3 regions of the Variovorax sp. GW821-FHT09A10 genome follow, and region 2 is predicted to be linked to each of the others. Evidence: predicted binding sites of a transcription regulator. Region 2 holds the regulator's gene; each other region holds the start of a gene.
The links. The regulator LexA, encoded in region 2, represses DNA repair genes until DNA is damaged. The targets are predictions, from matches to a motif close to ACTGTATNNNNATACAGT.

Region 1: the regulator LexA is predicted to act here: its motif matches at 5,387-5,404, upstream of recA (recombinase RecA).
Region 3: the regulator LexA is predicted to act here: its motif matches at 7,167-7,184, upstream of AC07Q9_RS01410 (PA0069 family radical SAM protein).

The regions. Positions count from the first base shown of each region.
Region 1 covers NZ_JBWKPT010000004.1:328,076-337,918, reverse strand. The annotation lists gene scpC (succinyl-CoA:acetate CoA-transferase ScpC) at 1-826, opposite strand, end outside; gene AC07Q9_RS18265 (bestrophin family protein) at 895-1,845, opposite strand; gene AC07Q9_RS18260 (hypothetical protein) at 1,979-2,701, opposite strand; gene yiaA (inner membrane protein YiaA) at 2,816-3,256, shown strand; gene AC07Q9_RS18250 (polyketide cyclase) at 3,268-3,711, opposite strand; gene recX (recombination regulator RecX) at 3,680-4,153, opposite strand; gene recA (recombinase RecA) at 4,214-5,323, opposite strand; gene AC07Q9_RS18235 (MarR family winged helix-turn-helix transcriptional regulator) at 5,470-5,955, shown strand; gene AC07Q9_RS18230 (response regulator transcription factor) at 6,018-6,692, shown strand; gene AC07Q9_RS18225 (hypothetical protein) at 6,719-7,678, opposite strand; gene AC07Q9_RS18220 (sensor histidine kinase) at 7,822-9,264, shown strand; gene AC07Q9_RS18215 (HEAT repeat domain-containing protein) at 9,261-9,843, shown strand, end outside.
Region 2 covers NZ_JBWKPT010000002.1:763,040-772,882, reverse strand. The annotation lists gene AC07Q9_RS10390 (phosphotransferase) at 1-91, opposite strand, end outside; gene AC07Q9_RS10385 (Crp/Fnr family transcriptional regulator) at 102-821, opposite strand; gene AC07Q9_RS10380 (oxepin-CoA hydrolase, alternative type) at 882-1,661, opposite strand; gene AC07Q9_RS10375 (3-hydroxyacyl-CoA dehydrogenase) at 1,673-3,193, opposite strand; gene AC07Q9_RS10370 (MFS transporter) at 3,327-4,487, opposite strand; gene AC07Q9_RS10365 (D-2-hydroxyacid dehydrogenase family protein) at 4,492-5,499, opposite strand; gene AC07Q9_RS10360 (hypothetical protein) at 5,658-6,041, opposite strand; gene lexA (transcriptional repressor LexA) at 6,185-6,868, opposite strand; gene AC07Q9_RS10350 (asparaginase) at 6,942-7,928, shown strand; gene adk (adenylate kinase) at 7,942-8,598, opposite strand; gene kdsB (3-deoxy-manno-octulosonate cytidylyltransferase) at 8,734-9,507, opposite strand; gene AC07Q9_RS10335 (Trm112 family protein) at 9,504-9,686, opposite strand; gene lpxK (tetraacyldisaccharide 4'-kinase) at 9,667-9,843, opposite strand, start outside.
Region 3 covers NZ_JBWKPT010000001.1:278,021-287,863, forward strand. The annotation lists gene AC07Q9_RS01390 (MG2 domain-containing protein) at 1-2,893, shown strand, start outside; gene AC07Q9_RS01395 (DUF2300 domain-containing protein) at 2,916-4,637, shown strand; gene AC07Q9_RS01400 (YfaP family protein) at 4,634-5,431, shown strand; gene AC07Q9_RS01405 (gluconokinase) at 5,440-5,946, opposite strand; gene AC07Q9_RS01410 (PA0069 family radical SAM protein) at 6,034-7,128, opposite strand; gene AC07Q9_RS01415 (GbsR/MarR family transcriptional regulator) at 7,263-7,865, shown strand; gene AC07Q9_RS01420 (thiol-disulfide oxidoreductase DCC family protein) at 7,934-8,365, shown strand; gene AC07Q9_RS01425 (SAM-dependent methyltransferase) at 8,415-9,356, shown strand; gene AC07Q9_RS01430 (SRPBCC family protein) at 9,387-9,843, shown strand, end outside.

The sequences.
Region 1 (9,843 bases), on a different contig from region 2:
GCCCCGACATCACTGCGTTGGCGACCGTGCCGATGCCCGCCTGCAGCGGCAGCAGCCGCTCGGTGAGCCGGCCCTGCGCCACCTCGCGCTCGAAGAAGGCCACCAGGTGCGCCGCGATGGCCGCGGTCTCGGCGTCCGCCGGCAGCACGGTGGAGGTGCTGTCGGCCTTGTCGGTGATGACGATGCCCAGGATCTTCTCGGGCGGGATCTCGATGGCGCTGGTGCCGATGCGGTCGTGCGGCGCCACCAGCGGCATCGGCTCGCGCTGCGGGCGGTGCTTGGGAATGAAGATGTCGTGCAGGCCTTCGAGCGCGGTCGACTGCGAGGTGTTGATCTCGACGATCACCTTGTCGGCCAGGATCGCGAAGCTCGCGCTGTTGCCGATCGAGGTGCTCGGCACCAGCGCGCCGGTCTCGGTGATGGCCACGGCCTCGATGATCGCGATGTCGATCGGCGGAATCTGCCGCGTGCGCAGCATCTCGACCGTTTCCGACAGGTGGTGGTCGATGAACATCACCTCACCGCGGTTGATCGCCTGGCGCAGCACGGTGTCGACCTGGAACGGCATGCGCCGGCTGATGGCGCCGGCCTCGGTGAGCTGGCGGTCCACGTCGCCGCCGAGCGAGGCGCCCGTCATGAGCGTGATCTTCATCGGCGCGCGGCGCGCGCGGGCCGCGAGCGCCAGCGGCACGGCCTTGGCGTCGCCGGCGCGCGTGAACCCGCTCATGCCGACCACCATGCCGTCGCGAATCCATTCGGCGGCGGCTTCGGCGGTGGTGATCCTGCTGCGCAGGGCGGGCAGGCGGATGCGGTCTTCGTGCGGCATGGGGGACAAAACGTCTTTCTTTCGTCAGGCAGGAAAAAGAAAAGCCGGCACCGCGCGCGCGGCGGGTGTCAGCGCAGGAAGTAGTCGACCGGCACCAGCGGCGCCGGCGCCGGGGCGCCCACCGACTGGCACAGGTCGATCTCGAGCGTGCGGCACAGGGCCTCGAGCGGCAGGTCGTTCGACTCGGTGCCGAAGGGCTCCTCGATCTCGTCGCCGAGCGCGTCGAGGCCGAAGAAGGTGTAGGCCACGATCAGTACCACCACCGGCGTCATGAACCCGACCGAGTCCGCCAGCCCGAAGGGCAGCAGGTAGCAATACAGGTACGCCGTGCGGTGCAACAGCAGCGTGTACGAAAAAGGAATGGGCGTGCTGAGGATGCGCTCGCACGACGCAGCCGCCGCACTCAGCGCCGACAGCGTGCCATCGACGCCCGCCGCCAGCGCCGGGTCGATGCGCCGCGCGCGCAGCGCTTCGCGCAGGTCGGCGCCCATGTGCATCAGCAGCGCGTGCGGCCGGTTGGCGACCTGCGTCAGGCCCTGCCATTCCGCTTCGCGCAGGAAGGGCCGGGTGTCGGCGGCGGCATCGGTGCCGCGCAGCTGGTGGCGCAGCGCATGGGCGAAGGCTGCGGCGCGCAGGGTCATGCGCACGCGCAGGTCGTCCAGGCGGCGGACGGTGTCGGCGCCGGCGTTGACCGGCGCATCGCCGTCGATGAGGCTCTGGCACTGGCGCGCCAGGTTGCGCGAACGCAGGATCACCTCGCCCCAGAGCTTGCGCGCCTCCCAGAAGCGGTCGTAGGCCGCGGTGTTGCGAAAGCCCAGGAAGATCGCCAGCGGCAAGCCGAGCAGCGCGAAGGGCACGGTGCCCAGCGGGATCTTGATGGAGCCGAAGCGCCCGTGCAGCACCGTGACAACGATGGCCACGATCACGTTGAGCGTCAGCGCCGCGGCGATGCGCGGCAGGACGGAGCCCCGCCAGGACAGAAACAGCTTGAGCCCGGACGGGCGTTTCCGGACGATCATGAAAGCGGGGAGTGGGGCAGACAGGGAGGCATGGAGGCCGCGCACACCGCAAGGCCCGCGCGGGCGCTGATTGTCGCCGAGGCGTCAGCGCCGCAGCTGCTGCACGCCTCAAGACCAACGAAGACGGTCGGGCTCAGCGCACGAGCCACAGCCCTATGCCTAGGAGGACGGCCTGCGCAGCCAGCGCGATGTAGAAGAGCTTGCGCGAGGGCGTCGCCATCTCCTGCAGCACCTCGTGGATGCGGCGCGTGAGCAGGGCGCGCAGGGCAGGGTCTTCGCCCGTCGCAGGCGTCGTCGCACCGTGCGCGGCACGCTCCTGCTGCCACTCGGCCAGCATGTCGCTCAGGGGCAGGCGGCCCAGCACGAAGCCGACCACCGCGCGCACAGCCCGGCCTTCGCCGAGCACCGGCGCGAGTTGCTGGCACAGGGCGTCGGGCGAGAGCCAGTCGGCCACGCGCTGCAGGCCGCCGTGGGTGCGCGGCATGGCTTCGATGCGGCCCGCGATGGCGTCGCCCAGCCGCTGCGACACGGCCTCGCCGCGCGCCGCGACCAGGTGCTGCATCGCGCGGGCGCGGCCCCGTTGCACGCCGAGCAGGAAGTACACACCAATGAACAACGACAGCAGCACGGCCACCAGCAGCGGCGGCGACATGATCAGCGCCAGGATGGCGCCCGCGCCACCGGCCCGCGCCGCGGGGTTGCCCGAGCCTTGCAGCTGGCTCAGGTAGTAGAAGAACACGCCACCGCCGAGGAACAGGCCGATCAGCGCGCCCTTGATGGCCGAGCCGGCGAAGGCGAAGCCGGCCTTGGCGCCGGTGCGAACGAGAGACTGCGGTTGGGCGGGTTGTGACGACATGAACGGGTCCTCCGGTTTTTTTGGAAAGCCGCCTCCTGGGAGGCCGGTCGCTGGCGATCATGCCACCGCCTTCCCGCACCATAATCGCGCCACACAACAACGAGGAGGATCGCCATGGGAACCGTCAGATTTCAGAAACCGACCGCTGCATTCGTCGCCGCCTCCTGGGCCGCGCTGATCATCGGCGCCATCGTGTACCTGCTCGGGCTGTGGAATGCCGCGATGCAGCTCAACGAGAAGGGCTACTACTTCACCATCCTCATGTACGGCCTGTTCTCGGCCGTGTCGCTGCAAAAGACGGTGCGCGATCGGCTCGAGGGCATCTCGGTCACCGGCATCTACTTCGGCCTGTGCTGGGTCTCGCTGCTGCTGTCGGTGGGCCTGCTGGCCGTGGGCCTGTTCAACGCCTCGCTGGCTGCGAGCGAGAAGGGCTTCTACGCCATGGCCTTCCTGCTGAGCCTGTTCGGCGCGGTGGCGGTGCAGAAGAACGTGCGCGACATCGCCGCGTACAAGGCCGAGAACCCGCTGGCCGACGACGTCACGGCCACCGAGTAAGCCAGGCCGGCTCAGCCCGCCTCGAGCAGGCGGCGCAGGGCCTGCAGGTCGCGCGCGATCCATCCGGCATCGCGCGCAAAGGCCGCATCGTCCATGTGCGGCTGACGCAGCAGCGTGAACTGCAGCTCGCACACGCCGGGCGCCACGCCGATCACGCGAAACGGCAGGTAGACCTCAGGCACGCCTTCGGGCGCCACCCAGTGGTCGAGCACGCCCAGGTCGTTGGGCGGCGCAAAGCGCATGCGGGCCTCGCCGCTTTCGGGCGTGCGCACGATCCAGTGGTCGCCGTGCGGCACCAGCGCGCTCTTCGCGAGGCCGCTGGCCCAGTCGGGCAGCCGCTTCGGGTCGGACGCGAGCGCATAGGCGTCGCGCCATTCGCAGTGCACGCGCTGCGTGATGACGCGGGACAGGGCCGCGTCGCCTTCATTCGCCGTTGGGGTCGTCGCTTGTGTCATCGAAGTCGCTCCTGAGCACCTTGGACACGACAGCGCCCGAGAAACCGCGCGCCATCAGGAATCGCATCTGTTTCGCGCGCTCCTTCGCATCGGCGGGCGGCGCGTCGAAGCGGCGGCGCCACAGGGCCGTGGCGCGCTCGACTTCGGTCTCCTGCAAGCCGGCCACCGCCTGCGCGATGGCTTCGGGCGCGATGCCCTTGGCCTGCAGCTCCTGCTTCACGCGCAGCGCGCCCGAACGGGCCGCGCGCTGGTGCAGCACCGAGGCCACAACGCGCGGCTCGCTGATGAAGTCCTTGGCGGCCAGCTCGTCGAGCGCTTTCGCCAGCGTGCCGGGCTCTTCCTCGTGCTTGGCCAGCTTGCGCTCCAGCTCCGCGCGCGAATGCTCGCGCTGGCTCAGGAGGCGCAGGGCGCGGCCTTTGAGGGAGGGGGCACTGAAGGCCATTCGGGGGTGCTGGGTCGCTCACGCGGCCCACGCACTGCGCGAAGGGCCGCCTTGTCTAACTTACTCCGCCGCCTTGTCGGCCTTCGATGCCTTGGCAGGCTTCTCGGCCTTCTCGGGTTCGCTGCCGGCATCGGCCGCGAGCAGCGGAATGCCCAGCGACTCGCGCACCTTGTTCTCGATCTCGCGCGACAGGTCGGGGTTCTCGCGCAGGAACTCGCGGGCGTTGTCGCGGCCCTGGCCGATCTTCTCGCCGTTGTAGGCGTACCAGGCGCCCGACTTGTCGATGATCTTGGCGTTCACGCCCATGTCGATGATCTCGCCCTCGCGGCTGATGCCTTCGCCGAACAGGATGTCGAACTCGGCCGTCTTGAACGGCGGGCTCACCTTGTTCTTCACCACCTTCACCTTGGTTTCGTTGCCGATGGCTTCGTCGCCCTTCTTGATGGTGCCGATGCGGCGGATGTCCAGGCGCACCGAGGCGTAGAACTTCAGCGCGTTGCCGCCGGTGGTGGTTTCGGGCGAGCCGAACATCACGCCGATCTTCATGCGGATCTGGTTGATGAAGATGACCATGCAGTTGGTCTTCTTGATCGTGGCCGTGAGCTTGCGCAGCGCCTGGCTCATCAGGCGGGCCTGCAGGCCGGGCAGCGAGTCGCCCATTTCGCCTTCGATTTCGGCCTTGGGCGTAAGCGCGGCGACCGAGTCGACCACGATCAGGTCGACGGCGCCCGAGCGCACCAGCGAGTCGACGATTTCGAGCGCCTGCTCGCCGGTGTCGGGCTGGCTGATCAGCAGATCGGACAGGTTCACGCCGAGCTTCTGGGCGTACTGCACGTCGAGCGCGTGCTCGGCGTCGACGAAGGCGCAGGTGCCGGCCTGCTTCTGCATGGAGGCGATCACCTGCAGCGTGAGCGTGGTCTTGCCCGAGGATTCCGGGCCGTAGATTTCAACGACGCGGCCACGCGGCAGGCCGCCGACGCCCAGGGCGATGTCCAGGCCCAGCGAGCCGGTGGACACCACCTGGATGTCTTCGAGCGCCTCGCCTTCGCCCAGGCGCATGATCGTGCCCTTGCCGAACTGCTTTTCGATCTGGGCCAGCGCGGCCTGCAGGGCCTTGGCCTTTTCACTGTTGGCGACCGAGATGCTTGCGCCCTTGACGACTGCGTCCATGTGGAAATCTCCTTGAATATCAACGGTTTGTGTCGGGGTTCATCCATCTGCTTTTAACCACAGGCTGGATGCTTGAACAGTAGTGTAGGGGCTCATGGCGTTTCGCAAACCCACTTTAAAGTCAGTTTGCCTTACCATTTGAGGCCATGGCCGACCCCGCCTTTCCCACCGATCCCGACGCCTGGCGCCAGACCCACCTGGGCCGCCTGCTGGGCCATGCGATGCGCCGCTTCGACGAGCGCGTGCTGGCGCTCATGGCGCACGACATCGACGTGCCGCTGGCGCTGTCGAACCTGGCGGCGCGCGCGCAGGTGAGCGCGGCGCACATCCACATCACGCGGCACCTGGCGCGCGAGGGCTCGCGCCTGACCGAGCTGGCCGAGCGCGCCGGCATGACCAAGCAGGCCATGGGCACGCTGGTCGACCAGTGCGAGGCCTGGGGGCTGGTCACGCGCGGGCCCGACCCGCTCGATGCGCGCGCGCGGCGCGTGCTGTTCACGGCCGACGGGCTGGCCTGGCTGGACGCCTTCCGCCGCGCCGTGACCCAGACCGAGCGCGAGTTCCGCGCCAGCGTGGGCGACGAGATCGCCACCGTGGTAACCATCGGACTCGAAGCCTATACAGCGGGCTAGACTCGCGTTGAGACAAATGTGAACAGCGCCGGCATGGCGCCTGAATCCGCCGGAGGTGGCTCATGCGAATACTGATTGCCGAAGACGACCAGGTGCTGGCCGATGCCCTGCTGCGCAGCCTGCGCACCTCGGGCGCGGCGGTCGATCACGTGGCCAACGGCTCGCAGGCCGACACCGCGCTCATGACCCACAGCGAGTTCGACCTGCTGATCCTCGACCTCGGGCTGCCCAGCCTGCACGGCATCGAGATCCTCAAACGCCTGCGCGCACGCGGCTCGCAGCTGCCGGTGCTGGTGCTCACGGCGGCCGACAGCGTGGAAGAGCGCGTCAAGGGCCTGGACCACGGCGCCGACGACTACATGGCCAAGCCCTTCAGCCTGCAGGAGCTCGAGGCGCGCGTGCGCGCCCTCACGCGGCGCGGCATGGGCGCCACCAGCAACGCGATCCGCCACGGCCCGCTGGTCTACGACCAGGCCGGCCGCGTGGCGACCATCGACGGCAAGATGATCGAGCTGTCGGCGCGCGAACTGGGCCTGCTCGAAGTGCTGTTGCAGCGCGCCGGCCGGCTGGTCAGCAAGGACCAGCTGGTGGACCGGCTGTGCGAATGGGGCGAAGAGGTGAGCATCAACGCCATCGAGGTCTACATCCACCGCCTGCGCAAGAAGATCGAAAAAGGACCGGTGCGCATCGCGACGGTGCGCGGGCTGGGCTACTGCCTCGAGAAGATTCCCGGTTGAGCCTGCCCCGCCCGCGCAGAACGCCCTCAGGGCTGCTTGCGCAGGCCGACCAGCAGCGTGGCGCCGGTGTTCGAGCGGATCAGGAACATGAGGCTGCGGAAGTAGCCGTTGCTCTCGTACACGCCCGCCGGCACCAGTCCGATGGCGGCCGGCCCGACGTAAGAGCCGGCGGCGGCCAGGGTGAGCTCGCAATCGTCCTTGCTGGCCGTCGCGGCATTCACCGCCTTCAGCTTGAGCTCGTACATGTTCTTGGCCGAGCCGGGCTGCGCCAGGGCGACGGTGCCCGAGAGCGTGCACTGGCCAATCTCGGCGCCGCTCGTGCTGCCGGTGAACACGCCCTTGTCGTCGACCTGGACCGTCACGCCGAGGCTGCTGTCGTTGTTGGACCACGTGCCGGCCACGCTCGCCTGCGACACCGCCAGCGCGTTCTCGACGGTGTAGGTCAGGGGACCGAAATCGGCCGGGGCGCGGGTGCCGTAGGCATAGGTGCCGTTCATCGTCTTCTTCGGCGCGAAGGTGCCCGAGCCGGTGACCTGCGAGACAGTAGTGAAATAGAACTCGGTGTCCGCGTTGAACGACCAGTCGAGCCCCGTGACCTTCAGCGTACCCCACAGCGTGCCGACGGTGAAGCTGCGCGCGATGGAGCCGTTGGCGCCGACGAAGGCGAGCCCGCGCACGCCCGCGGCGTAGATGCCTTCGCTGTCGTTGCCCACCGCGGCGGTGGAACCGGGCTGCGGCGCACTCAGCGAGGGCAGCGGCTCGGAGCCCGGCACGGCGGCGCGGTTCTCGGCGGGTGCGGGTGCGGGCGCGGGGGCCGGGGAGGGCGCGGGGGCGGGCGCCGGAACCGGTGCGATCGGCAGCATCGGCATGCCACCGCCGCCTCCGCCACCTCCACCGCCGCATGCGGTGACACCCACGCTGGCGGCCAACACGGTCGCGGCCATCCAGAGCGGCTTGGGGCAGCCGCCCACTGTCTTTTGCTTCATGATTTCTTCCCTGATGTTTTTGAATTGCAGAAACTGCACGTCAAGGCTACAACCAGTCACACCTTGTCAATGAAACGTCACACCTGCGAATCGCAGTACTAGTTCACGCTCGCCCGCGTTCTTTCGCCTTGCCAGGAACTCCCTTGAAGCTCTTCCAGCGCGCCCAGCGCTCCCTGTTCGGCGAGATCCTCGACTGGATGCTCACGCCGCTGCTGCTGCTCGTGCCGGTGAGCATCGGCGTGACCTGGCTGGTGGCGCAGGGCATCGCCAACGCGCCCTTCGACCGTGCGCTGGAGCACAACGTGAAGGTGCTGGCCGAACTGGTCACGGTGAAAGAAGGGCAGACGCACTTCGTGCTGTCGCAATCGGCGCGCGAGATCCTGCGCGCCGACGATGCCGGCCACATCTACTACCAGCTGCTCGACGGCCACGGCACGCTGCTGCACGGCGAGCGCGACCTGCCGCAGCCCAACGTGGACGACCCGCCCGGCACCAACGTGGTCCTGCTGCACAACAGCACCGTGCACGGCCAGCCGGTGCGCGTGGCCTCGCTGTGGATTCCCAGCGGCAGCGAGGAGGTGCCGCCCTCGCTGCTGCAGCTGGCCGAGACGCGCGAGAAGCAGGCGGTGCTCGCCACCGAGATCATCAAGGGCGTGCTGCTGCCGCAGTTCGCGATCCTGCCGCTGGCGGTGCTGCTGATCTGGCTGGCGCTGGTGCGCGGCATCAAGCCGCTGTCGGTGGTCGAGGCGCGCATCCGCGAGCGCCGCCCGGGCGACCTGAGCCCGCTCGACGAGTCCTCGGTGCCGCTCGAGGTGGTGCCGCTGGTGTCGTCGGTGAACGAGCTGCTCGACAAACTCAACGACTCCATCTTCACGCAGAAGCGCTTCCTGGCCGATGCCGCCCACCAGCTGAAGACGCCGCTCGCGGGCCTGCGCATGCAGGCCGACCTGGCGCAGCGCGAGGGCGCCAACGCCGACGAGCTCAAGCAGTCGCTCAAGCAGATCGGCCGCGCCAGCGTGCGCGCCACGCACACCGTGAACCAGCTGCTGTCGCTGGCGCGCGCCGAGGGCACCAGCGCCATGACGCACTGCCAGCCCTGCGACCTCGCGCGGCTGACCATCGAGGTGGTGCGCGAAGCCGTGCCGCGCGCGATCGAAAAGCGCATCGACCTGGGCTACGACGGCGTCCAGGCAGGCGCGCCCGGCGTGATGGTCGACGGCAACCCGACGCTGCTGAAAGAGCTGGTGCGCAACCTGGTCGACAACGCGCTCAACTACACGCCTTCGACGCCCGAGCGCCCCGGCGTGATCACCGCCCGCGTGCTGGCCGACCCCTTCGGCCACGTGCAGCTGGTGCAGGTGGAAGACAACGGCCCCGGCATCGCCGAGGCCGACCGCGAACTGGTGTTCGAGCCCTTCTACCGCGTGCTCGGCAACGAGGCCGACGGCTCCGGGCTGGGCCTGCCGATCGTGCGCGAGATCGCCAACCAGCACCGCGCACGGGTCAAGCTCGAAGACGCGCACCCCGGCAAGCACCCGCCGGGCGCGCTCTTCACCGTGCGCTTCGAGGAGGCTCCGTCGGAATGAATCCGCTCGACACGCTACGCCAACGCTTCCTGGAAATCCGCCTCGACACCGACGTGTCGGACATGTTCGACTTCGGCGCCGATCTGCTGGAACAGGATTCAGCCGAAGCGCTCGCCTTCCACTACACGCTGCTGCACGACACCGGCATGGACAGCGAGCTCTATGACTGGCTCTGCCGCAAGTTCGGCGAGCGCGGCGACGAAGCCGAAGACCACCTGCTCGCGCAGTTCGACCGCGAGCCCGATCCGGCCATGCAGGCCACGGTGCTGCAGCTGCTCGGCGGCTTCAAGTACCGCAAGGGCCGACGGCTGAAAGAGACGGCGGCCCTCGCACGCGCCGCGCTCGCGTCGCCGCACGACGAGCTGCGCTGCAAGGGGCTGTGGGTGATCGGCTGGCTCGGCGGCACGACCGACATCGCCAAGGTGGTGCCGCTGCTCGCGCACGATGCTGTCGCCGCGAATCGCCGATGGGCCGCGAGTGCGCTGATGCAGATCGTGTTCAACCGCCGCAGCGCCGCGCCCCAGGCGCTCGCGCCCTTGCGGCAGGCGCTCGACACCGAGACCGATCCGGCCGTGCTCG
Region 2 (9,843 bases):
TTTCGAGCCAGGCCGCGAGCGCGTCGACGTCGAAGGTGTGCTGTTGGGACACCGCACGGGTGCCGATGAAACTGGAGAAGTCCTGGCTCATGTCGATTCTTTTAGTTGTCTGCTACGGAGATTTGCATCAGCGCCGAGCGGTCCAGCACGACCAGTCCGGCCGGCTCGATGCGGATGGTGCCCTCGCGCTCCATCGTCTTGAGTTCCTGGTTGACCCGCTGGCGCGAGGCGCCGAGCAGCTGCGCGAGTTCCTCCTGCGCCAGTTGCAGGCCGATGCGCGTCTGGCTGCCGTCGTCCAGGCTGGGCACGCCGTAGCTGCGCACCAGATGAATGAGTTGCTTGGCCAGGCGTGCGCGCAAGGGCAGGGTGTTGAGGTCTTCCACCAGCCCGAACAGCGTGCGGATGCGGCGCGCCTGCAACCGCATCAGCGCTTCGTACAGCTCGACGTGCGTGGCCAGGATCTTCTGGAAATCGGCCCGCGCCACGCACAGCACGGTGGTGTCGCCGTGCGAGTACGTGTCGTGCGTGCGACGTTCCCCGTCGAACATCGCCACGTCGCCGAACCAGATGCCCGGCTCGACGTAGGTCAGCGTCACCTGCTTGCCCGACACCGCGGTCGAGCTCACGCGCAACGCCCCCTTGGCACAGGCGATCCAGTGCTCGGGCGGGTCGCCGCGCGCGGCGAGCAGGTCGCCGTCCTTGTAGCGTTTGACAAAGGCGCATCGGAGGATGTCGTGCCGTAGTGATGGAGATAGGGAAGAAAACCAGCGACCACTGTTGATCGCTTCACGTTCTTCGATGGTAAGAATGGGGTCGTCCATGGTCTGTCCTCTCGGCGACTGAAAAGCTGTGGGGTGTCTCAAGAGCGACGCCGTCAGGCGTCACTCGTAACGAGGCGGTGTCTTGTCGAGGAACGCGGCGATGCCGATGCCCGCGTTCGCGTGGTGCAGGTTGCGCACGAAATGATCGCGCTCCTGCGATAGCTGCGACGCCAGCGTGGCGCCGCGCGCGTCGCTCAGCAGCTCCTTGATGCTGGCCAGCGAATTGGGTGCGCGCGCGTTCAGGCGCGTGGCCAGGGCCATCGCGCCGGCCAGCGCCTGTCCGCTGTCGGTGAGTTCGTTGACGAGACCGAAGGCATGCAGGCGTGCGGCCTCGATGCGCTCGCCGTTCATCAGCCATTCGCTCGCCAGCTGGCGCGGCAGCGCCTGCCCGAGGTGCCAGCTGAGGCCACCGTCGGGCGACAGCGCCACGTTGCTGTACGAGGCCGCGAACACGGCGTCGCGCGCGGCCACGACGAAATCGCAGGCCAGCGCGAGCGAGAAGCCGGCGCCGGCCGCCGCACCCTCGACGGCCGCGATGACCGGCTTGGGGAAGGTGCGGATCGAGTCGATCCAGTTGTGCAGCCCCTCGATGCTCTCGGCCTGCACCGAGCGGTCGAGCTGTCGGTTGGCCAGCAGCCGCTGCAGCGAGCCGCCGGCGCAGAACCAGGCGCCTTCGCCCACGATGACGACGCTGCGGATCTCGTCGCTGCTCTCGGCGCCGTTCAGCGCCTCGATGCCGGCGGCATAGATCTCGGGGCCCAGCGCGTTGCGCTGGGTCGGGTTGACGATGGTCAGCACCATGGTGCTGCCTTCGCTGGTGCTCTTGAGTTCGGCGGTCATGGTGTGCGTGCTTATTCTTCTTCGTGCAGCAGGCTCAGGCCCAGCGCGCCGCGGCGGCGCAGCCACGGACTCGGGCGATAGCGCGGATCGCCATACACGGTCTGCAGGTTGAACAGCACCTCGAGCATGTTGGTCGGCCCATAAAGGTTGCCCATGGCGAGCGGGCCGCGCGGGTAGCCCAGGCCCAGCTGCACGGCGGTCTCGAGGTCGGCCGGCGTGCACACGCGCTGCTGGCACATGTCGGCGGCGATGTTGACGATGGCGCCGATCACGCGCTGCGTGACGAAGCCGCCGCTGTCGCGGATCACGCTCACGGCCTTGCCGTCGCGCGCGAAGAGGGCGTGCGCGGCGTCGCGCACGTCGCGGCGCGTGGCCGGGTTGGTGGCCAGCACGCGGCGCTTGGTGGCGGCGTCGTCGATGAGCATGTCGATGCCGACGGTGCGCGTGGCGTCCAGCCGCTCGACGGCCGCGACCGTCGTCACGTCGAAGCCCAGCGGCGCGACCAGGATGATCGACTGCGGTGCGGGAGCGCTGCCGCTGTCGATCTGCGCACCCAGCGTGTTCACCAGGCGCAGCAGCTCGGCGCGGCGCGCGGCGCGCGGCGACACCCAGACCGCGGGCGTGCCTTCAATCACCGGCGCTGGCGGTTCGGGCGTCTGCTGCATCACGCCGTTGTCGTAGCGGTAGAAGCCTTCGCCGGTCTTGCGGCCGAGCGCGCCGGCGGCCAGGCGCTGCGCGGTGATCACGCTCGGGCGGAAGCGCGGCTCTTCGAAGTACTGGTGGTAGATCGACTCCATCACCGGGTGCGACACGTCGAGCGCCGTCAGGTCGAGCAACTCGAACGGGCCGAGGCGAAAGCCCGCCTGGTCCTTCAGGATGCGGTCGATGGTGGCGAAGTCGGCCACGCCTTCGCCGACGATGCGCAGCGCCTCGGTGCCGTAGCCGCGGCCCGCGTGGTTGACGATGAAGCCGGGCGTGTCCTGCGCCTGCACGGCGCTGTGGCCCATCTGCGCGGCGTAGCCGGCCAGCTGCTGGCAGACCTCGGGCGAGGTCTTGAATCCCGCCACCACCTCGACCACCTTCATCAGCGGCACCGGGTTGAAGAAGTGAAAGCCCGCAAAGCGCTCGGGGTGCTGCAGGCCGGCCGCGATGGCCGTGACCGACAGCGACGAGGTGTTGGTGACCAGCGTGGCGGTGGGCGCGACCACGTCCTCGAGCTCGCGGAACAGCGTGCGCTTGACCTCGAGGTTCTCGACCACGGCCTCGACCACGAGGTCGCAGCCTGAGAGCGCCTGCATGCCGTCGACCGCCTTCACGCGCGCCACGTAGGCGTCGCGCGTGGGGGCGTCGATCTTGCCCTTCTCGTGCAGCTTGTTCCATTGGGCGGCGAGGGCTTCGCGGCCGCGCTCGGCGGCGCCTGCGAAGCTGTCGAGCAGCAGCACTTCGCTGCCGGCCTGGGCGGCGATCTGCGCGATGCCGCGCCCCATGGCGCCGGCGCCGATCACGCCGATTCGGGGGTAGTTCACTGTCATGGGATCAAGGTTCTCATGGGTTGGTGGGTGTCCGGGGCGACCGCGCCGGCGCGGGTGCGCGACGCGGACGAAAGCTCCGATTTTGCAATCTCGCGGGAGGCCCGCGCCCCGGGTGTTACGCGGGGCATCGGAATCAGGCCGGGCGGCGGCTGCGATCGATGGCGATGCTCAGGCCCATCGCCAACAGCATCAGTGCAAAACCGACCCGGCTCATCCACTCGGTGGCGTCGTTCGCCAGCAGCCAGCCGCCCAGCGCCGCACCCAGGGCCTGGCCGATGTAGATGCCCGAACTGTTGAGCGCCACCGAGCCCGGCGCCAGGGCGGGCGCCAGCCCCACGAGGCGCGCCTGCTGCGAGGAATTGGTGGCAAAGCAGCCCAGGCCCCAGGGCACGAGCACCACCGCGAGCCACGCCAGCGTGCTGGCCAGCGGCCACAGCAGCAGGCTCAGCGCGATCAGCCCGGTCGTCAACAGCACCATGCGCCCGGCGCCGACGCGGTCGATGTAGCGGCTGACCACCATGTTGCCCAGCAGGCCGAAAGCACCGAACAGCGCCCACATCAGGCTCAGCGTGTTGGCGTCGGCGCCGAAGCCCTGCTTGAGCAGCGGGCCGAAATAGCTGAACAGCACGAACTGGCCCACGCCCTGCAGCGCCGTGACCGACACGATACCCATCAGCACCGGGCTGCGCAGCACGCGCGACCAGGCGGCGGCGGTGAGCGCGGCGGGCCGGATGCCGTTGGGCAGCGTGAACCACACCGAGGCGGCGCTCACGACGCTGAGCGCCGCGATGGCCATGAAGGCCATGCGCCAGCCCAGGTGGCCGCCGATCAGCGCGCCGATCGGCAGGCCCAGCACCGAGGCCACCGACCAGCCGAGAAAGACGAAGGTCACGGCGCGCCCGCGCTGCTCGGGCGGCACCAGCATGCCGGCACAGGCCGCAGCCTGGGGCGTGAAGATGGCGGGCGCGATCACCGTCAGCATGCGCACCGGCAGCAGTGCGCCGAAGCTGGGCATGAGCGCCGCGACCACGTGCCACGCGGCGTACCAGAGCAGGGTGAGGGCGAGCAGCTTGCGGCGGTCCCAGCCGGCGACCGCGGCGGCCAGCAGCGGGGCGCCCAGGCACATCACGAAGGCGGCTGCAGTGATCAGCTGGCCCGCCGTGGCGACCTGGATCGCCAGCGAGACGCTGATTTCATTGAGGGTGCCGGGCACGACCATCACGCCCGTGCCGATCACGAAATTGCCGGCCAGCAGCGCCCAGAGCGCGCCGCGCTGCGGCGCGGGCCGGCTCATGAACTCACCGGCGAACCTGCAGCGCGCCGGGATTCACGATGTTCGTGGGGTTGCCGTTGATGTAGCTCACGACGTTGTCGAACGCCTGGCCGAAGTAGCTTTCGTAGCTTTCCTGCTCGACGTAGCCGATGTGCGGCGTGCAGATGCAGTTTTCGAGGCGCAGCAGCGCATGGCCCTGCAGCGGCGGCTCGCTCTCGAACACGTCGATGGCCGCCAGCCCGGGGCGCCCGCGATTGAGCGCGGCCAGCAGGGCATCGGCCTCCACCAGCTCGGCGCGCGACGTGTTGACGAACAGCGCCGTCGGCTTCATGCGGGAGAGGTCTTCGAGCTTGACGAGGCCCTGGGTGTCCTCGTTGAGCCGCAGATGCACCGACAGCACGTCGGCCGCGGCAAAGAATTCGTGGCGGCTCTGCGCCACCTGGAAGCCGTCGGAGCGCGCCTTGGCGCAGCTGGCCTCGCGGCCCCAGATCACGACCTGCATGCCGAAGGCCTGCCCGTAGCGGGCCACCAGCTGGCCGATGCGGCCGTAGCCCCAGATGCACAGCGTCTTGCCCTTGAGCACCGAGCCCACGCCGAAATTCGGCGGCATCGACGCCGACTTGAGGCCCGACTGCTGCCAGGCCCCGTGCTTGAGGTTGCTGATGTACTGCGGCAGGCGGCGCATGGCCGCCATGATCAGCGCCCAGGTGAGTTCGGCGGGGGCCTGCGGCGAGCCCGAGCCTTCGGCCACCGCCACACCGCGTTCGGTACAGGCCGTGACGTCGATGTGGCCGCCGACGCGGCCGGTTTGGGAAATCAGCTTGAGCTTGGGCAGTTTCTCGATCAGTTGGCGGGATATCTGGCTGCGCTCGCGGATGAGCACGATGACGTCCGCATCCTTGAGGCGAACCGACAGTTGGCCGATGCCCTTGACCGTGTTGGTGTAGACCTTGGCGGCATAGGCGTCCAGTTTGGCGGCGCACTGCAGCTTGCGCACGGCGTCCTGGTAATCGTCGAGGATCACAATGTTCATGGCATGCCATTGTGCCTCGCAGCATCGGCACGTCGCACGTGTGAACGTTTGGATACCCCGTGCCAGATGGCGCCCGGGAGGCCTGTTTCAGGCCGTTGGGGGTGAATCCGCCATGCGCGTGCGGGGCGCGCAGGCACGGCGGGCTCGTTCGCACCTTCTCAGTGCAGGTGGCTGGGGCGGGGCGTGCCGCTGCCGGTTTCCGCGGCTTCCAGTGCGGCGAGCCGGTCGAGTTCGGCGCACACGTCGGCCATGCGGCCGGAGATCACGACCCGGTTGGCACAGCCGCGCTGCGAGCCTTGCCGGTCGACCACACGGACCACGCGCAGCGGGCGGGCGGGTGTCGCGGCGGTGGATGGCGATGTGGCCGCCGCCGGGCCGCCGGCGGTGCGTGCCGTGCAGGCCGGGCGAATGGCCACGTAGCGCAGACCGGCGGCAGCGTCGCTGCTGTCACTGCGTGACGGGCGGCGGACAGGCATCCAGCGGGTGGCCAGCGATTGCAGGGGCGACCAGAGGTCGGCGATGGCGAGGAGGGCGATTCCCATGTGAACTCCAAAAAAGTATGAGGTTGAACACAGGCAGGATTTCTTGAATCGGCCGCAACAGGGTGATGGCGACTTCGCGCCATACGCCCGCCACCTGTCGCGGCCGGATGAGGTGCTGCTGCCGTTGGCAGCAGGCCAGGGGCCTACATCAGCATGGTGTTGCGGATGAGGCCGACCGCGAGGCCTTCGATTTCAAAGGGCTCGCCGGGCTGGACGATGATGGTCGGGTAGTCGGGGTTCTCGGCGTGCAGCTCGATCACCTGCTTGTTGCGCTTCAGGCGCTTCACGGTGACTTCTTCGCCGAGGCGTGCCACCACGATCTGGCCGTTGCGCGCTTCCTTGGTGGCCTGCACGGCGAGCAGGTCGCCGTCCATGATGCCGGCGTCGCGCATCGACATGCCGCGTACCTTAAGAAGGTAGTCGGGCTGGCGCTGGAACAACGTGTTCTCGACGTAATAGGTCTGGTCGACGTGCTCTTGCGCGAGGATGGGCGAACCCGCCGCCACACGGCCGATGAGCGGCAGCGCGAGCTGGGCCATGCCGGGCAGCGAGAGCGAGAACTGGTTGCCTTCGCGGTGGCGCGTTTCGTGGAGCGAGCGCAGCGCATCGCCCTTGAGGCGGATGCCGCGCGAGGTGCCGCTGACGAGTTCGATGACGCCCTTGCGGGCCAGGGCCTGCAGGTGCTCTTCGGCGGCGTTGGCCGACTTGAAGCCCAGCTCGTTGGCGATTTCGGCGCGCGTGGGCGGCGCACCGGTGCGTGCGATGGCGGCCTGGATCAGGTCCAGGATCTGCTGCTGGCGGGCGGTAAGCTTCACTGCGAACTGCATAGTGGTTTCCTTGCGGCACTGGCTAGATATCCAGTACCTGTATTTTTAACCAGTTTTCAAAAGTTGACAAGCCATGACTCATTCCTCTTCGTCCGAGACGCGCCGCGTGGTGGTGCTGGGCACCGGCGGCACCATTGCCGGCAAGGCTGTCAGCAGCGGCGACAACATCGGCTACACCGCCGGGCAGGTGGGGGTGGCGGACCTGCTGGGCGGCATCGAGGCACCGGCCGGCGTGGCGCTGGTGGCGGAGCAGGTCGCGCAGCTCGACAGCAAGGACATGGACGCCGACACCTGGCGCCAGCTGGCTGCGCGCTGCGCACACTGGCTGGCGCAACCTGATGTGGCTGGCATCGTGATCACGCACGGCACCGACACGCTGGAAGAGACAGCCTTCTTCTTGCACGCCGTGCTCGCGCCAGACAAGCCGGTGGTGCTGACCTGCGCGATGCGCCCGGCGACGGCGTTGTCGCCCGATGGTCCGCAGAACGTGCGCGATGCGCTCGTGGTGGCTTCGACGCCAGGAGCGCAGGGCGTGACGGTGGTGTGTGCGGGCACGGTCCACAGCGGCCTCGATGTGCAGAAGGTGCACACCTACCGTCTCGACGCCTTCGCGTCGGGCGATGCGGGGCCGGTCGGCTATGTGGAAGAGGGCGAGGTGCGCCGCGTTCGCGCGTGGCCGCAGGGAGCGCCGTTCGATGCTGCGCGGCTGGCGGCCGTGTCGAAGCCGTGGCCCCGCGTCGAGATCGTCATGAGCCACGCGGGCGCGAGCGGTGCGATCGTCGAGGCGTTGCTACTTCCATCGGCTGAGCCCTTGCGCGGACTGGTCGTGGCCGCGACCGGCAATGGCACCGTGCACCACGCACTGGAAGCCGCGGCGCTGAAGGCGCAGGACGGCGGCGTGGCAGTACTGCGTGCCACGCGCTGTGCGAACGGACGCATCCTGCCGAAACCCGGCGACGGGCTGCGGGATGCGGGCGCACTCACGCCGGTGAAGGCGCGGGTCGCGCTGGTGCTGGAACTGTTGGGAGTGGCCGCCCTGCCAGAGTCGGAGGGCGGCTAAGAAGGCTGACGGATCAGCTGTTCAGTGCGGCAAGCGCGCGCTGCGTGATCTCATCGACCGTGCCCACGCCCTGGATGGCGCGGTACTTCGGCGCGGCGGCCGGATCGGCCTTGGCCCAGGCCGAGTAGTAGTCGACCAGCGGACGGGTCTGCTGGCTGTAGACGTCGAGCCGCTTGCGCACGGTCTCTTCCTTGTCGTCTTCGCGCTGGATCAGCTCTTCACCGGTCACGTCGTCCTTGCCTTCCACCTTCGGCGGATTGAACTTGACGTGGTAGGTGCGGCCCGATGCCGGGTGCGAGCGGCGACCGCTCATGCGTTCGATGATGTCGCCGAAGGGCACATCGATCTCGAGCACGTAGTCGAGCTTGACGCCGGCCGCCTTCATGGCGTCGGCTTGAGGAATGGTGCGCGGGAAGCCGTCGAACAGGAAGCCGCCGTTGCAGTCGGGCTGCGCGATGCGTTCCTTCACGAGGTTGATGATCAGGTCGTCGCTGACCAGTGCACCCGAATCCATGATCGTCTTGGCCTGCAGCCCGAGGGGGGTGCCTGCCTTGACGGCGGCGCGCAACATGTCGCCGGTCGAAATTTGGGGAATGCCGTATTTCTGGCAGATGAAGGTCGCTTGCGTGCCTTTGCCTGCCCCGGGCGCGCCCAGCAAAATAAGTCTCATGGTGTCCTCGGAAGGTTCTTAGATTTTGTGTCGCGCCCCATGCGCACCCTCAGGCGCGCCGAGGCGGAATTGCGTCGAGGATAGCATGCGTGCCCGTGACAAATTGCCGCCGTTCCCTCGGGGACGGCGGGCAGTTCACACAGACGAGCTGGCCGCGAAGACCGCGCGCACGCGCGCCAGGTCTTCGGGCGTGTCGATCCCGGGGCCCGGGGCGACATCGCTCACATGCACCGCGATGCGGTGCCCGTGCCACAGCGCGCGCAGCTGTTCGAGTGCTTCGGTGGCTTCGACGGGCGCGGGCGACAGCAACGGAAATTGCCGCACGAAGCCCGCGCGATAGCCGTAGATGCCGATGTGGCGCAGCGGTGCGGGGCTGGGTAGCACCGACGGCGCCGCACCACTCGAAGAGCCGTCGCGCCACCAGGGGATCGGTGCGCGGCTGAAGTACAGCGCATGGCCCTGCGCGTCGAGCACGGCCTTCACGACGTTCGGATTCATGAAGTCGGCCAGCGAGTCGATCGCATGGACAGCGGTGCTCATGGCGGCCTGCGGTCGCGCAGCCAGCGTGGCGGCCACGGCGTCGATCAGCGCGGGGTCGATCAGCGGCTCGTCGCCCTGCACGTTGACGACGATCGCGTCACCGTCGAGCCCGAGCTGTTCGCAGGCTTCGGCCAGCCGGTCGGTGCCGCTGCCGTGGTCCTGGCGGGTCAGCAGGGCTTCGACACCGTGCGCCTTGCAGGCCTCGATGATGGCGGCGTCGTCGCCGGCCACCACCACGCGAAGGGCGCCGGACTGGCGGGCGCGTTGTGCCACGCGCACGACCATCGGCAGGCCGGCGATGTCGGCCAGCGGCTTGTTGGGAAGTCGCGTCGAAGCCAGCCGGGCCGGCACCAGAACGGTGAAGCTCACAGGCCCAGCTCTTCGTCGGACAGCGTGCGGGCCTCGTTCTCGAGCAGCACCGGGATGCCGTCGCGCACCGGGTAGGCCAGGCGCGCACTGCGCGAGCAGAGTTCCTGCTTCTCGGCGTTCCAGGTCAGCGGGCCCTTGGTGACGGGGCAGACGAGCAGTTCAAGCAGCTTGGTATCCATCGAGCGATGATAGCTTTGCGTCGAGGGCGGCGAAGAACGCCGGCGAGGGTTCGAAGTGCAGTGGCACGGCGAGCGCGTCGGGTGCTTGGTGCCAGAGCTTGACGGCGTCTTTTTCCGTGCAGACGAGGGGCAGGGCGGGCCCGGCCGGACGTTGCCA
Region 3 (9,843 bases), on a different contig from region 2:
CTGGCAATGGGTGCGCCTCGAAGACCGCACGAAGCAGTCCGGCCCCCTGCCGGCCGGCGACACGCTGTCGGTCAGCTTCTCGACGCCGGGCAGCTACACGCTCTCGCTGCTGGACGACAAGGGCCGCATCGTCGGCGCGGCCAGCCACTGGGTGAGCGGCGACGGCGTGAAGGCGCCCGCCGGCAGCGTCGGCATGGTGCTCGACCGCACGAGCTACCGCGCGGGCGACACGGCCCAGGTGCTGGTGAGCTTTCCCGAGCCGGTGGACAACGCCCTGCTCACGCTGGAGCGCGACCGCGTCGAAGCCACCGCGCTGATGGGCAAAAACACCGACTGGATCCAGAGCGAGCGCCTCGCCCCCACGCAGTGGAAGTTCACGCTGCCCGTGCGCGATGTCATGAGCCCCAACATGACGCTGTCGGTGGCCTACGTGAAGAACGGCGACTACGTGTTCCAGAACCAGGGGATCATGGTCGAGCAGGAGCGCATCGCGCTGGCCTTCACGCCCGACAAGGCGGTGTATGCGCCCGGCGACACCGTCACCATCGACGTGAGCGCCACGCTGGCGGGCAAGCCCGTGGCCACCGACCTGGCGGTGGGCGTGGTCGACGAAATGATCTACGTGCTGCAGCCCGAGATCGCGCCGGCCATCGGCGACTTCTTCTATCACCCGCGCCGCAACAACGTGCGCACCAGCGCCAGCCTGTCCTTCATCGGCTACGACCTGGCGACCAGCAAGCTGGGCACGCTGCCGGGCGCGCGCCAGGTCAACGACCGCGCGGTGAAAGTGCTGGAGCGCCCGCGCCGCGACAACATCGACACCGCTGCCTGGGAGCCGCGACTGGCGACCGATGCTTCGGGCCACACGCGTTTCAGCTTCACGATGCCCGACTCGCTCACGCGCTGGCGCATCACCGGCCGCGCCATGAGCGCCGGCGGCGCGGTGGGCCAGCAGGTGGGCTGGGTGCGCTCGGACAAGGCCTTCTACGCCAAGTGGACCAGCCCCGACTGGCAGCGCCAGGGCGACAAGGCGCAGGCCTCGCTGGCCCTGTTCAACCAGACCGGGCGCGAAGCCAAGGTCGAGTGGAGCGCCAGCGGCGCGGGCGTGGAGCGCAAGGACACCGTCACCGTGCGCCCCGGCGTCAACTTCATCGCCCTGCCGTTGACCGCCGGCGACGCGGACAAGTCGGGCGCGGTCAGCGTCACGCTGCGCCAGGACGCCCGCGTGGTCGACACGCTCGACGTGCCCGTGCGCCGCCTCCCGGTGGCGTGGCGCGCGCCGCGCGACAAGGCGCTCGATCTCGCGGCGGGCAGCGCACCGCTGGCCCTGCCCGCCGACGCGTCGCGCGTGCGCGTCTCGCTCGCACAGGACGCCGCGGCCGGCGCCTTCAGCCAGCAGATCGACGCCCTCATCGACACCCCGCGCGGCAGCGTGGAGCAGACCGCCAGCCGCATGTTGCCGCTGTCGCTCGCGCTGCAATCGCTGTCGACGGCGCAGCAGCCGATGGCGCCGGCGCTGATGCAGCGCCTGGCCACGGCGCGGCTCTCGATCGCGCAGATGGCCGGCCCGCAGGCACAGTTCGGCTGGTGGGGACACGGCATGCCCAACGATGCCTTCCTGACCGCCTACGCCTATTACGCCGACTGGCGCGCCACCCAGGCGCTGCGCGTGACGCTGCCGACCTCGAACTGGCAGCGCCTGCTCGACGTCTACGCCAAGGACGGCCAGAAGCTGCCGCCGCTGCAGCGCGCGCTGGCGCTGTCGTGGATGCAGGAGATGGGCCTGCCCGTGGGCTCGATGGCCGGCGGCCTCGCCGACCAGCTGGCCGCACTGCCGGCCAGCGATGCCGCGCAGCTGGCGCAGCGCCGCGGCAGCCTCGCGATGGTGGACGCCACGCTGCCCAACGCCCCGGACACCCGCGACATGGCGCTCGTGCTGGCCGTGCAGACCGCCGGCCCGACGGTCGCCAGCGCCAAGGCGCGTGCCGCCGCCGACGAAGCCGCCACGCGCCTGGCCGGCGTCGATGCACCGCTGGTGCAGGCGCTGCTGATGGCCACGCAACGCGCGAGCGCCGACAAGGCCGCGGCGGTGCTGGGCCAGATCCGCGCCGACACGCCCTCCATCGACCGCGCACAGACGCTGCTGTGGCTGCACCGCGCGCTCGGCGGCAGCCGGCTCACCGCCACCGATACGCCCTCCCTCGGCGCGCCCTGGGTGCGCGCCACCGACGGCACCGGCACGAGCTGGCGCCTGCCCCCCGGCGCCGCCGCACCGGCCACGCTAGAGCTGCCCGCCGGGCAGAAGGCGGCCTGGGCCTTCGTGAGCTACGAGAGCAACGAAGCGCAGGCGCCCGCGCTCGACGCGAAGGTCGAGCGCACGCTGTGGCGCGTGGTCACGCAGCCGCGCCCCGCACCGGAGCCGCCGGCCGCCGCCGCGCCGGGCCAGCCCGCACCGGCGCCGGCCCCCGTGGTCAGCGACGGCCGCATCACGGTGAAGCTCGAAGCCGTGAAGCCCGGCACGCCGCTGGACACCAACGCGCTCTACCTCGACCAGCTCACCGTCACGGCCCCCAAAGCCATGCGCTGGAGCCTCGTGGAGGCCGCGCTGCCGCCGGGCGCGGCCGTGGAAGAAAGCACCTGGGGCATCGACATGGCCGACAGCGCCGGCAAGCTGCAGCCGATGGAGCGTGCACAGAGCCAGGCCACCGCGCAGGGCTACGCCGTGCCGCTGGACACGCTGGTGGCGGGCACGCCGCTGACCGTGCGCCACCTGGTCCGTTTCTCGCAGCGCGGCACCTTCAAGCTGCCGCCGGCGCGCCTGCAGCGCATGTACGAGCCCGAAGCCAAGGCCTTCGAAGGCAACGGCCGCTGGGCCGGCGTCGAAGTGCGCTGAAGACGCGAACGGCAAGGCCTTCATGAAAGCGGCACGGGTGTTCTCGCGACTGGCTGCGACTGGCGTGGGTGCGATCGCGCTTGCCGCCGCGCTGGCCCAGCCCGCTCTCGCGGCGGCACCCTCCAAGGTTCAACCGCGTCTCGCGTGGCTCACCGACGAAGGCATGGTCGCGCTCGAACGCACGCCGCAAGGCACGACTGCGCGCCTTCCCGCATCGGACACCTTGCAGGCCCCGCTGGGCAGCGTGTGGAAGCTCTTCGTCTACAGCTACCTGAGCGTCAACGCCACGCAGGAGCCGACCTACCGCTGCGCCAGCGCGCAGCGCCGCACCGACGACGAGTACTGCTGTGACCCCGGCGCCAGCATCGGGCGCGCGCAGGCGCTGGCCCAATCCTGCGGCCCCTACTTCGAACCCGCGCGACTCGGCATCGACGCCGCCGGCTGGGCACGCTTCTGGCGCGACCACGACGCCCCCGCGTGGCTGCTGCGCCTGGACGCGATGCAGCCCGACACGCGGGTGCCGGTGTCCGAGCTGCTGGCCGCGCTGCGGCAGGTGCCCGCGTCCGCACGCACGGCCGCGCGCCAGGCCCTGCAGCCCGTCACGGTGCGCGACGACGAGGTGCTCGCCGCGCTCGGCGGCGGGCCGCGCCTGAAGACCTGGTCATGGCGCGAAGGCACACAGCCCGTCGGCGGCGCCGCGGGCTGGCTGGCCGACGGCACGCCCTTCTGGTTCGGCGATGCCGGCACCAGCCGCAGCGCGCTGCGCGCCGACGCGACATGGATGGCCGCACAGTGGGCCGCCCATGGCCTGGCCACGCCCGCGCCGGACGGCGCGGCCGTCAGCGCGCAGCCCTGCATCGCGGTCGATTTTTTTCAGCGCTACCCGATCACCAGCGTGCAGCGCGCGGTTGCCGGCAACACCACCGCCGCACCGGCCGGCCCGTTGCGCGGGCGCTACCGCATCGCGTTCCAGAACGGTTCGCAGCTGGTGATGGAAGCCGTGCCGGCCCAGGTGCTGCGCTACGGCGCGGACGGCCCGCGCATTGCCGCGCGCCTGCCGCTGGAAGACTACGTGGCGCGCGTGCTCGATCGCGAAGGCGATGCACGCGAAACCGAAGCCGCCCGCGCCCTCGCCGTGGCGGCGCGCACCTACGTGCTGCAGAACGCCACCGAAACCGGCGGCTGCCGCCAGATCGCCGACGACAGCCGCACGCAGCGCGTGAGCCCCAACCCGCCGAGCGCGTCGGCGCGTGCCGTGGCCGCTTTCACCGAGGGCCTGGTGGTCGACGGACAGGCGGTGCGCTACCACGGCGACCAGGCCTCGCCCGGCGTGATGTCGTGGCAGGCCGCGGTCGCCGCGGGGCGCCAGGGGCAACCCTTTGCGGCCATCCTGCGCACGGCGTACCCGCGCGGCAGCCTGGCATCGTTCCGGGCCGAGGCCGACTGCACGCCCCTGCCGCAGGCGCAGCAATGGCTGGCCGAACGCCAGCAGCGCTGGCGCCGCGTGCTGCGCGCCGAGACCGGCTTCCAGCCCGTGGACGACACGCTGCGCGTGTGCCAGCTCGCCATGGGCGTGCCCCATTCCGACCAGCGGCGGCTGGTGATCCGGGTGCGCGAGTGGCACACCCGCGAAGGCCGCGTCTCGCTCATCCACGAATACCTGCACCTGGCCTTCCGCGACCATCCGCACGGACAGGACGAAACCTTCATCGAACGGCTTGCGCAGCAACTGGCAGACTCATGAACCACTCTTTTCTGGCGCACCGCGCCGCCTTCGCGGCCATCGGCCTGCTCTCTTGCCTTGCAGGCGTCGCAGCACACGCCCAGACCACGCTCGACACGCCGCGCGGCGGCTGGCGCAACGCCCCGGCCCGGCAGCAGGACTTCGTGCAGGAAGTGCATTACCCGGCCAGCAGCGTGAACGCCAACGGGCGCTCCGAGGCCTCGCTGATCCGTGGCCGCATCGCGGCCACGCCCAAGACCAAAGACACCGCCCCGCGCACGCCCGCGCGCCTCATCGTGGACGGCATCGCCATTCCGCTGCTGACCGACGAGAAGGGCAACTTCGCGCGGCCCTGGTCGTTCGGCAGCGGCAGCCACGGCGTGGAAGTGCGCTCGCCCAACGGCGAGGTAGCGCGCTCCCAGTTCTACGAGACGCAGGCCAGCCGCGTGCCCGTGAAGCTGCGTGTCGTGCTCAGCTGGGACAGCGACAGCACCGACCTCGACCTGCACGTGGTCTCGCCCGACGGCCAGCATGTGTTCTACGGCGCCCGCGTGGCTCCGAACGGCGGCGCGCTGGACGTGGACGTGACGACCGGCTTCGGCCCCGAGATCTTCGCCACGCCCAGCCCGGTGCAGGGGGCGTACCACGTGTTCGTGAACTACTTCGGCGCGGGCGAACAGCGCGAGGAGGTCACGACCGCGCAGGTGGCGATCCTGCAGGACGAGGGCACGCCCAAGGAAAAGCAGCAGGTCTTTCGCGTGCCGCTGCGCAAGCCCGGCGAGCTGACGCTGGTGCATTCATTCCTCGTTCCCTGAACGGGAGTTCAGCCCGCGGCCAGCCAGTCCGTCGTCTGCCCGACCAGCACTCCCAGCGGCACCGTCGCATCCACCGCCAGCACGCCCGCCTCGCCGACCGGCGATTCGAGCGTGGCGAACTGGTTGGCCACAAGGCTGGCCGGGAACATGTGCAGGCCAGCGCCCGCGCGCGCGGCCACGCGGCGCTCGGCTTCGGCGCGGTCGATCTGCATGAACACGAAGCGCAGGCCCGGCGCGGCGGCGCGCAGCTGGTCGCGGTAGCTGCGCTTGAGCGCGGAGCAGGTCATCACGGCGCCCTGCGGCGCGTCGGCCAGGGCGCGGCCCAAGGTGGCCAGCCAGCCGGTGCGGTCGGCGTCGGTGAGCGCGATGCCGCGGCTCATCTTGTCGACGTTGGCCGGCGGGTGGTGGTCGTCGCCCTCGATCAGCGGCAACCCGAACGCCGTGGCCAGCGCCGCGCCCATGCTGGACTTGCCGCAGCCCGAAACCCCCATCACCACGAGCCAGACCCTGTTCATGCGCGCCCTTGACCTTGTTTGAAGCAGCCGATGCCGAATGCGTGCCGAGGCCGGCACGGCCACGAATCTACCGCGTCTGCGCCCTGTTCAGAACAGGCTGCCCTGCCCCGCGGCGCCGGGCGGGCGGAACGCGCCGGTGTCGAGCGCGATCCGCTCGCGGTTGAGGCCCAACCGGTGCGTCGCCTTCTGGAAGCGCTGGTGGATCAGGTCGGCCCACAGGCCGCTGCCCTTCATGCGCGTGGCGAAGTCGGCGTCGTAGTCCTTGCCGCCGCGCATCTCGTGGATGCGCGCCATCACGCGCTCGGCGCGCTGCGGATAGTGCAGCTCGAGCCATTCCTTGAAGAGCGGCGCCACCTCCCACGGCAGGCGCACCACGGTGTAGAAGGCGCTGCGCGCGCCGGCCTCCCAGGCGGCTTCGAGCACCTGCTCCATGTCCTCGGTGATGAACGGAATCTGCGGCGCCACGCTCACGCCCACCGGCACGCCGGCCTCGGCCAGGGTGCGGATGGTGCGCAGCCGCCGGTGCGGCGCGGCGGCGCGCGGCTCGAGCTTGCGCGCCAGCTCGCCGTCGAGCGTGGTGATCGTGACGTACACGGCCGCGAGCCGGTCGGCGGCCATGGGCGCGATCAGGTCGAGGTCGCGCTCGACGGCGCTCGACTTGGTGATGAGCGCGAACGGATGCCGCACCTCGCTCAGCAGCTCGATCACGCCGCGCGTGAGCCGCAGCTCGCGCTCGATGGGCTGGTAGCAGTCGGTCGCGGTGCCGATGGCGAGGTTGCTGGGGCGGTAGCCCTTGCGCCCGAGTTCGGCGCGCAGCACCTCGACGAGGTTGCGCTTGGCGATGAGCTTGGTCTCGAAGTCGAGGCCGGGCGAGAGGTTCAGGTAGCTGTGCGTGGGCCGCGCAAAGCAGTAGATGCAGCCGTGCTCGCAGCCGCGGTACGGGTTGAGCGAACGGTCGAACGGGATGTCGGGCGACTCGTTGCTGCTGAGCACCGACTTCACGTCTTCGAAGCGCACCTCGGTGGCCAGCGGCAACAGCCCGGCGGCCTCGGCCTCGCCTTCTTCCAGCGTGCCCCAGCCGTCGTCGAAGGCGTTGCGTTCGTCTTTGGAGAACCGGTGCGCGAGCCGCGTGGCCGCGCCTCGGCCCTTGATGATGTGGATGGGAACCTGGGCGGCGGGCATGGCGAGTCCTTGGAAGGAAACAGGAAACAAGGCAAATAACTGTCTATTCATACAGTATTTCACTTTTGCCGCCGACGTGCAGCGTTTTTTGTTTCTGTCTTGACAGAAATTCAGGAATTCCTAAACTCGACGCCATGGAACTCACCGACATTCAACGCAAGTTCGTCCTGCACTGGGGCGAGATGGGCTCCATGTGGGGCGTGAACCGCACGGTCTCGCAGCTCCACGCTCTGCTCTTCGCGCACGGCAAGCCGATGCACGCCGAAGAGCTGTCTGAAACGCTGGGCGTGGCCCGCTCCAACGTCAGCAACAGCCTGAAGGAACTGCAGGCCTGGAACCTCGTGCGCGTCACCCACACGCTGGGCGACCGGCGCGACTACTTCGAAACCAGCGTCGACGTGTGGGAGCTGTTTCGCACCGTGGTGCGCGAGCGCAAGGAGCGCGAGTTCGACCCCACCATCCGCGTGCTGCGCGAGATCGTCGCCAGCCCCGACTTCCAGAAGGAGCCGCCCGATGCGCAGGACCGCATCCGCTCCACCATGGACCTCATGACCAAGCTCGCCACCTGGGCCGACGAAATGCTGCGGCTGTCGCCCGGCACACTCGACAAGGTGCTCACGCTCGGCGCCAGCGTGCAGAAGTTCGTGCGCGGCGACAGCGCACCGCCCCCCGCCCCTCCTGGCGCAGGCAAGGGCGACGACCCCGACGCGCACCACGCCAGCCTGCCCATGATCTGAGAAAGGCTGAGCCTTTTTTTTGCCTTCTTATTTCTGTTTTGACTGAAATATCGAGAACCAAAAGCACCATGACCCGCTTCGCCCCCGCCACCTACCCGCTCACCGTCTATTTCGACGCCACCTGCCCGCTGTGCACGGCCGAGATGGGCGCCATGCAGGCGCGCGACGCCGCGAAGCGGCTGCGCCTGATCGACTGCTCGCCCGCCGGTTTCGCAAGCGGCCCGGCACCGCGCGAGGCGCTGATGCGTTCGCTGCACGCGGTCGATGCCGCAGGCCGGCTGCGCGTGGGCGTCGACGCCATCCGCGCCTGCCGCGCCGCAGTGGGCCTGCCGGCCGGCGGCGCGGTGCTCGACCTGCCGGTGGTCGGCCGGCTGGCCGATCGCGCCTACGCGGTGCTGGCCCGCAACCGCTACCGGCTGCCGCGCTGGCTGGTCCTGCGGCTCGCGGGGCACGGTGCGATCGCGCCGGCCACTTGTGCCGACGACCACTGCAAGCTCTAAAAAACTCACGCTGTCACACACCACCCGCTCACGCCTGAAGGAGTTTTCGATGCACGACGTCTTCCAGCCCGACTTCCGCCTGCCCGGCACCGCGCGGCCTGCGCCGCCTGCCGTCGAAGGCCACGTGAGCCGCGAGGACACGCAGGACTATTTCACCGAGGTCGCCGACGACTACCGCGCCTGGAGCCCCAGCTACAACATGCACTTCGGCTTCTGGCGCCTGGGCCTGAACCCGCTGCGGCGCGAGGGCATGCTGATCGAGATGAACCGCACCGTCGGCCGCGCACTGCGGCTCGACACGGCCACCCCCGGCCCGCGCTGCGTGCTCGACCTGGGCTGCGGCGCCGGCGCCACCTCGCGCACGCTGGTCGGCGACGACCCCGCGCTGCATGCCGTCACCGTGACCAACGTGCCGGTACAGAACGGCATCGCCGCGCGGCTCGACGCCCGTGCCGGCGTGGCCGACCGCGTCGCGCACGTCGAGGCCGACTACACCCGCACCGGCCTGCCCGCCGCCCAGGCCGACGGCGCCTGGGCGCTCGAAAGCGCCTGCTACGCCGAAGGCACCGCCAAGGCCGACTTCGTGCGCGAGGCCGCGCGGCTGCTCAAGCCCGGCGCGCGGCTGGTGGTGGTCGACGGCTTCCTGCTGCGCCGCCGGCCGGGCCGCCTCGCGGGCTGGCTGCACCGCCTGTGGGCCGACAGCTGGGCCGTGCCCACGCTGGCGGTGCGCGACGACTTCACGGCCGCGCTGCGCGCGCACGGCTTCGAGGACATCGCGTTCACCTCGCTGCGCTGGCGCGTGGCGCCGAGCGCGCTGCACATCCCCGTGCTGGCCACGCGCTTCACGCTGGCCGAACTGTGGAAGGCGCGCGGCAGGCTCAGCCCCTGGCGCCGCAAGCACATCGTGGCCAGCTACTGCGCGCTCGCGCTGGGCATGTTCTGGCGCGACTTCGACTACGCCATGGTGACGGCCCGGCGCAGCGCCAGCTGAGACATCACAAAAAGAGGAGAAGAGATTTCCATGCGCACCGAGCCCGAAGAAAGCAAACTCGCCGACCTGCCTGCCACCGACGACGTGCCGGCCAAGAAGCCCGTGCGCGGCGGCATGCCGTTCGGCTGGTTCTGGCCCATGTTCGCCGGCGCGGCGATCGCGTTCGTGCTGCGCATCGTCTTCGGCGGCGGCCCCGGCGAGCCCTTCTCGGCCATGCTGGGCTCCTTCGTCTATTTCGCGCCCGCGGCGTGCGGCGCGGTCACGGTGTACATGGCCGAGCGCATCGAGCGACGCAGCTGGGGCTACTACCTCTGGGCGCCGTGGGTGGCCACCGCGCTGTTCGTCGGCGGCACGCTGATGGTGTTCATCGAAGGCATCATCTGCGCCGCCTTCATCGTGCCGCTGTTCGCGGTGATGGGCAGCGTCGGCGGACTGGCCATGGGCATCGTGTGCCGCATCACCAACTGGCCCAAGCCCGCGCTGTACA